One region of the Ensifer sp. ENS03 genome, then DNA from elsewhere that is predicted to be linked to it. Evidence: predicted binding sites of a transcription regulator. Region 1 holds the regulator's gene; the other holds the start of a gene.
What was found. The regulator LexA, encoded in region 1, represses DNA repair genes until DNA is damaged. The targets are predictions, from matches to a motif close to TGTTCNNNNTGTGTTCNG.
Positions count from the first base shown of each region.

Region 2: IB263_RS13420 (ATP-dependent helicase) is a predicted target of LexA. The motif match lies at 2,011-2,028, and genes of this name have one in related genera.

Region 1 is NZ_JACVAV010000007.1:54,135-57,770, forward strand. Features, by position in the region: gene IB263_RS22430 (hypothetical protein) at 1-581, opposite strand, end outside; gene IB263_RS22435 (hypothetical protein) at 920-1,216, shown strand; gene lexA (transcriptional repressor LexA) at 1,453-2,175, shown strand; gene IB263_RS22445 (hypothetical protein) at 2,264-2,605, opposite strand; tRNA gene IB263_RS22450 (tRNA-Cys) at 2,806-2,879, opposite strand; gene IB263_RS22455 (thermonuclease family protein) at 3,032-3,636, opposite strand, start outside.
Region 2 is NZ_JACVAV010000003.1:122,606-126,241, reverse strand. Features, by position in the region: gene IB263_RS13420 (ATP-dependent helicase) at 1-1,945, opposite strand, end outside; gene IB263_RS13415 (hypothetical protein) at 2,321-2,500, shown strand; gene IB263_RS13410 (hypothetical protein) at 2,707-3,021, opposite strand; gene cysG (siroheme synthase CysG) at 3,015-3,636, opposite strand, start outside.

The sequences.
Region 1 (3,636 bases):
CCGCCGCCGGCAAAGGGATCGTTGTTCGGCGCATTGCCACCGGCGCCCGCAAAGGGATCGTTCGCCGCTCCCTGACCGCCATTCGGGATCAAGGCGCTCACCGCCTCCTGGCACTTGAACATCTCGCTTACCGCCTTCATCGAATCACGCAGGCTGAGGCTCGCGACGACGCGCCCCTCGAAGGCCAGCGCCAAGGTGTTTTTGCGAACGAATTCGGTAAAGAAGTCGGTGTTGGAAAAGTTGACGACAAGGGCCTTGGCTCCGGTCAGATCAACACCGAACGCAACGGCCGGCCACTGACGACCACGGTCGAGCTGCAAGGCAACATCGTATTCCCGCTGCGGCTCGATGGATTTCCATTCGGCATTGCCGATCGAAAGAAACGCCAGGTTCGTCGATCCCCGCGGATAAAAGCCGATACGAAGGATAGCGCCGGCGTCATAGCTCGTCGCCGCGTAACACGAGCCTCCCAGGGAAGGATCGGATCCCACCGTCCAGGCGTTGATCCGTTTCCAGATATTCGAACGCCCTTCTTCAGCAGACGCCGCTCCAGCCGTGAGCAACAGGCCGAGCACCACCAACGACAATCTATGCATGCAACCACCCCACTTTCCACGCAAAGTTATCTTTTTTTAGAGGCCTGTCGAGACGGTGAAGGCCCTTCCCCGCAGGGATTTTTGCGCGCCCCAGGCCCGATGCGAAAGCTGGCAGCTCCGATGCATTCTCCGCGCCGGTCCATAAAGAACGGCCGAGACGAGGTTGAGATGGAGCGGCTGGCGCAAATCAGCCACAGCCTGCGGGCAAAGAGCTGTTGAACAAGGCAGAGTGATCGCCATGCTTGCTGGACTTCGGAACGAAAGCGCGGTTCACATCGTTTACCACCCCGTAGTCCCACCCCTTCATCAAGTGGACGATCACCGTGCTTGCCGCCCTGCTTCTCGCTTCGATAGTCGCATCGCCCAATATGCCTGACGTCAAGCTCAGTGCCGCGACGGTGGATGAACTCCAGACCGATTTCGAACGGGCCGTGCCGTGCCATCAGATCGATGGACGCAATGTTTGGAAGGGCGCGCTCGCGTTCTACATCCAGTCCTTCGTTTATGACGGCGATACGCCCGTTGCGACCGATGCGGCCGACGCAGTGCTTCCGGAAGACAACAGCGCCGAAACGGTGAAGGAGTTCGAAGACGCCTGCTCGGCCTCGCAAGCGACTTAAGTCTCTCCGCGAAGAGAGCCGCGATTCGTTCGAATCACGCGCGCGACCGGCCTGCCCGGCGCTGTTTTGGGACGCAACCGTCGCCGAAAACCGCCCCGCTCCCGCAAAAGTGACCAATCGCCCCCCACAGAAGCAGCCAATTGCCTGAATTCACGGAATTTTAGGCACTTGCGGAACACATATGGAACAGATAGTGTCTGTTCTTGATTTGTTTCACGCCTCTGGAGCGACGTGCCATGCTGACCCGCAAGCAACAGGAATTGCTTCTGTTCATCCACGAACGCATGAAGGAGTCGGGCGTACCGCCGTCTTTCGATGAAATGAAGGACGCGCTCGACCTGGCGTCGAAGTCCGGCATTCACCGTTTGATCACGGCGCTCGAAGAGCGCGGGTTCATTCGCCGGTTGCCGAACCGGGCGCGCGCGCTCGAAGTCATCAAGCTTCCGGAAGCCTACGCCGCCGGCCAGCAACAGCCGCGCAGAGGCTTCTCGCCGAGCGTGATCGAGGGCAGCCTCGGAAAGCCGCCGGCCGCCGCTCCTGCCACGCCGAAGCCGGCGCCGGTCGCCGAAAGCACGTCTGTTTCCGTCCCGGTGATGGGGCGCATCGCTGCCGGCGTGCCGATCTCGGCGATCCAGAACAACACCCATGACATTACCGTTCCGCTCGACATGATCGGCAGCGGCGAGCATTACGCCCTCGAAGTAAAGGGCGATTCGATGATCGAGGCCGGCATCTTCGATGGCGACACGGTGATCATCCGCAACGGCAACTCGGCCAATCCCGGCGACATCATCGTGGCGCTCGTGGACGACGAGGAAGCGACGCTGAAGCGCTTCCGTCGCAAGGGCGCGTCGATTGCACTCGAAGCGGCCAACCCCGCCTACGAGACGCGCATTTTCGGACCGGATCGCGTGAAGATCCAGGGCAAGCTCGTCGGGCTGATCCGCCGCTACCATTGAATTCCAGGCAGAACGCCGAATCAAAAGAGCCTCGCCACAGAAAGTGGCGAGGCTCTTTCCATTTAAGGCGACCTGAAATCCAGATCGCTTATTCGTGGATCGTGTATTCGCCGAGTTCGCAGAGATCCTGCGTGTCCTCGGTCGTATCGAGGGCCGAGCCTTCCTCGAATTCGAATCGCATGTCGTATTTGCAGACGTCCCGCCCGTCGGATATGGTGATCTCCATGCTCTCGCCGGGGTTCAGGACCTGCCGACCGAAAACATCGTCTTCCCATTCATTGACGCCGACCGGCGACGTATAGAAATTCGTCAGTACCGCGCCGGTGTTGTTCTTCAGCTGGAAAACCAGGTCGTCCGCGCGCGCCTCCATAGCGGTCGCCGCAAAACACGCCAACGCCGTCAGGATCAGTCTCTTTTTCATTGATGCCATTGCCTCCGTTCTTAATGTTGACGGACGCTACCGATGCGGTTGATCTCAGCGGAGTCATCGTTCCCCCTCTACCGAATTCACCGAAGCGATAAGATCCGACGGAGGCATAGGAGACGTGGCTTGCGCGGACGTGGGGTCGCGAATTTTACCGCGCTGCCCTAAGGCAGAACGCCAAACCAAATTTAACGAGGTGAGATTATTGGAGGCCTCGCCCGGAATTGAACCGGGGTACAAGGATTTGCAGTCCTCTGCGTCACCACTCCGCCACGAGGCCTCACAGCTCGGATAACCAAGCGTTGGCGCGGATTTAGAATGATTGCAGAAAAACCGCAAGAGGCATTTTCTGAAAAACGCGCCGTCGAATTGCAGGACGGATACTTTCCACAGAACGATCGACGATGTCCGCCGATCGTCTCCCAGCTGATCTCAGCACCAGGGCGTCGGGCGCCCTTCCCACGGCCGCACGAGCCCCTCGGAAACGAGTACACGTCCAAGAGATTGGTCACCGCGTGTGACCAGGCGCAGTTTCTCGCCGGCCTTGGCATCTGATCGCCCTCCCGCCGAGATCAGCCTGAAGTCGCCAGCATTCAGCAATTCGCGCAGGCGCTGCTTGGCGTAGAAGCCGCGCGAACGCTCCTTGTCGCAGCTTGCCTGGCGGATTCGCGGTGCATCGACATCGGCGACGCGGATCGTCTCGCCATGGAAGACGAAGGTCGCGCCATCGATCACGCAGTTGTCGTTGCGAATGCCGCAAAAATAGAACTGATCGGTACGGATGGATGCCGTCTTCACCTCTTCATTCGGCCGCACGAGAGGGGTTGGCGGCGTGACGCCGACATTCACCGACGGCACCGGGGCGGCCAGGACAACCTTCGTCGCCGGGTTGGGCTTCGGATTTGGTTTGTGCCTATCCGCCTGCTGCGCAACGCGCTCCTGCGCTTCAGGAACCGCGCGCTGAGGCTTCGGCTTCGTTTCCGATCGCGATGCAAAGGCCATGACATCCGAAACCACCGGCCAGTGCCGCAACTCGG
Region 2 (3,636 bases), on a different contig from region 1:
GGATGAAGCGGGTTCGCGAGGCGTAGACATGCCGGTCGCCCTGGGCGTTCTGGCCGTGGGTGAAGAAGCGCTGCGGCGTCACCAGGGAGAGATGATCGCGTGCCCGTGTCATGCCGACATAGAGCAGCCGCCGCTCCTCTTCGAGTTCGGCAGTTGTGCCCACGCCGAGATCGGACGGAATGCAGCCGTCGACGACGTTGAGCACGAAGACCGAGCGCCATTCCTGGCCCTTCGCCGAATGGATGGTCGACAGGATCAGATAGTCCTCGTCGAGCAGCGGCACGCCCGCCTGGTCGCTCGTGGCATCGGGCGGGTCAAGGGTCAGCTCGGTCAGGAAACGTTCGCGGTTCTGGTAGCCGCCGGCAATCTGCTCGAGCTGCAGCAGGTCGGCCTTACGCGTGTCGGCGTCTTCATGGATCCGGTCAAGATGGGGCTCATACCAGGCGCGCGCAGCGCCAATCTCCTGCGGCCATCCAGGCTCGGCCCGTCGCAGACCGGACACCAGGTCGACGAAGCCGGTCCAGTTCTCGCCGGTCTTGGCGGGAGGCGGGATCTCAGCAAGAGCCGCGAGCGGTTCCGGATCGGCGGCGATCGCATCGAGGATCTTTCCAGCGGTCTGTGGGCCAATACCGGGCAGCATCTGCAGCAACCGGAAACCTGCGACGCGGTCACGCGGGTTCTGCGCGAAACGCAGGACTGCGAGCAGGTCCTTCACATGGGCGCTGTCGAGAAACTTCAGGCCACCGAATTTCACGAACGGAATGTTGCGGCGGGTGAGTTCGACTTCGAGCGTTCCGCTGTGATTGGACGAGCGAAAAAGCACCGCCTGCTGCTTCAAGGCGATACCGATCTCGCGGCCAGCGAGAACCTGCTCCACGATGTAGGCGGCCTGATCCGCTTCGTCCTTGACGGCGACGAGCAACGGGCGCTGCTCCGATTGCCTGTCCGTCCAGAGGTTCTTGGTAAATCGCTCCCGCGCCAGGCCGATCACGCCGTTCGCAGCGGCGAGGATCGGCTGCGTCGAGCGGTAGTTCCGGTCGAGGGTGATGACGTCGGCAGGCTCGGGCGAAAAGGCGTTCGGGAAATCGAGAATATTGCGAACCGTCGCAGCCCTGAAGGAATAGATCGACTGGGCGTCGTCGCCAACGACCGTCAATCCGTGGCCGCCGGGTCTGAGCGACATCAGGATCGACGCCTGCAGCCTGTTGGTGTCCTGATACTCGTCGACAAGAACATGATCGAAGCGTCCGCCGATATCTTCGGCAAGCTCCGGATCGGAAACCATCTGCGCCCAGTAGAGCAGGAGATCGTCATAATCGAGCACGTTCTGCGCCTGTTTGGCATCGACGTAGGCCGCAAACAGCGCCTTGAGCTGTTCGTCCCAGCCGGTGACCCAGGGATAGGCCGACTTCAATACGTCGCCAATCGAGCTTTCGGAGTTCACGACGCGCGAATAGATCGAAAGGCACGTTCCCTTTGTCGGGAAGCGGCTTTCCGTCTTCGAGAAGCCGAGCTCGTGGCGCACGAGGTTCATCAAATCGGCGCTGTCCTCCCGGTCGTGGATCGTAAAATCCGGGCCGAGACCGATTTGTTCGGCGTAGATGCGCAGGATCCGGGCGCCGATGCCATGGAAGGTGCCGGCCCAGGAGAGCGCGTCCGTCATGACTGCAGCGTTGTCGCCAAGGACCTGGCGGCAGATGCGCGCGACCCGGCGGGTCATCTCGGCTGCTGCGCGTCGAGAAAAGGTCATCAGCAGAATGCGGCGCGGATCGGCACCGTTGACGATGAGATGCGCGACGCGGTGGGCGAGGGTATTCGTCTTGCCGGAGCCGGCACCGGCGATGATGAGAAGCGGGCCGCCGACCTGTCCTTCCGGCAAGCCGATACCGTGCTCGACCGCCTCACGCTGGCGGTCATTGAGTTTTTCGAGATAGGCGGCGCTCATGCGTTCCCGTTCGTTTTCGTCGCACTCAGTCACTGCCCGCATCGATTTGCATCCAAGAGACGGGCAGGAACAAAGAAAGAACTAGCAATTTAGCATCCAGATGAAAACCCTGACGTCGCCGAGTTTTCCCTCCTGCAACGTCGGAATGTCACTCTTCCAAGGTTTTGATGACCTGCGAGATCGCCGATGGGCTTGATTGCTGCAGGTAAGGCCAATCGGCCGTGGATCGAGATCTGTCGCGGGTGATCGCCGGCTTATCGATCGGCCTATACCTATGGCTGTGCGCCGCACGAAGAACGCGCGACGGCTTGTGGCCTTATATAGTAGATTAGAAATATGCTCCGCTCCTGCGTCCACTCGAAAGAGGAAGAGCACATGGACGAACGGAGCGTTGAAAATACCTGCGAGGCCACCGGCTCGACCGCCGAATTGCAGGAGATTGCGCGCAAGCTGGCGTCGCTCGCCCAAGAGATCAGGTCAATTGCAGCGACCCCGCTCGGCGAGACGGTCGTACTCGACGAAAGCGGCGATGGATCGGAAACGGCAGTCGACTGATGTCGGCCGCGGGGCAGCGGCTTTACTTGTTCGGTACAGGCATTCATTCCTCAATTGGGAGATGGCCGTGATCTGCCTGCGCGCTTAGAACCAGCCTACGGTGGCGACCTTGGGATATTCGGGACGTCGATACGAGGCGACGCCTTCGAATATCCCTTGGCGCGTCAGCAGACGCTGGTGTCTGTTCAGGGGCAGCATTGAGCTCGTCACGCCACGACCGTCATCGTCATTTCGATGTAGGCGGCAAGGCACAGGGCTGAAGCCAAGATGCCCGGCGTTGAAGGCACGGCTTGCATTATTTTCGCGAAGAACATACCGCCGGCGATGAGCAATCCGCCGAAAAGCAGACCGTGTTCTGCAACAGCGAGGCCGATGGCGCAGAGGTTCACGGCACTCGCAACCATGGTGAGGGGCGCTGCGGCCAGCGCAGCGTTCGATTGAGCCAGGAAGATGAGCCTGAAACGCGGCCAGCTGAGGCCGATGGCGAGAACGATGAACACCAGGGAGATGCCCATCAGCATGCTCCTGCGAGAGTGCACTCGATCGATCCGGCCTGCTTGTCTCGGGCCGAAAACACGTCGCCGACAGCGATGAGGACCGGGTTGTCGTAGCCGATCTCCGCTATGCCCAAGGGGATTGTCGCGAGCGCGCCGCGCCAGCTGCGTTCCGTCGGACGGCTGACATCGCTCATGATCACGGCCGGTGTTTCAGGTGAACGGCCTTCGCCGATAAGCTTTTCGGCAATCAGCCCCGCCGTTCGGCCACCCATGTAAAAGACCGCCGTGCTGCGCGGATCGGCAATGCCTCCCCAGTCGACATCATCGGGCAGGCCGCCGTGGCGGGAATGACCGGTCACCAGCCGAAGCGACTGGGCATAGTCGCGATGGGTCAGCGACAGACCGAGACGGGAGGCCATGGCGCTTGCGGCAGTGATGCCGGGGATAACGTCGACGGAAATGTTCTCGCGGTCGAGATGGGCGATTTCCTCGCCGGCCCGGCCGAAAACCATGGGGTCGCCGGATTTCAGCCGCACCACGCGTTTCCCAGCCTTGGCGAGCTTGACCATCATGGCGTTGATGTCTTCCTGCCGGCAGCTTTCGCGGCCGCCGCGCTTTCCGACGAGCATGCGCTTTGCC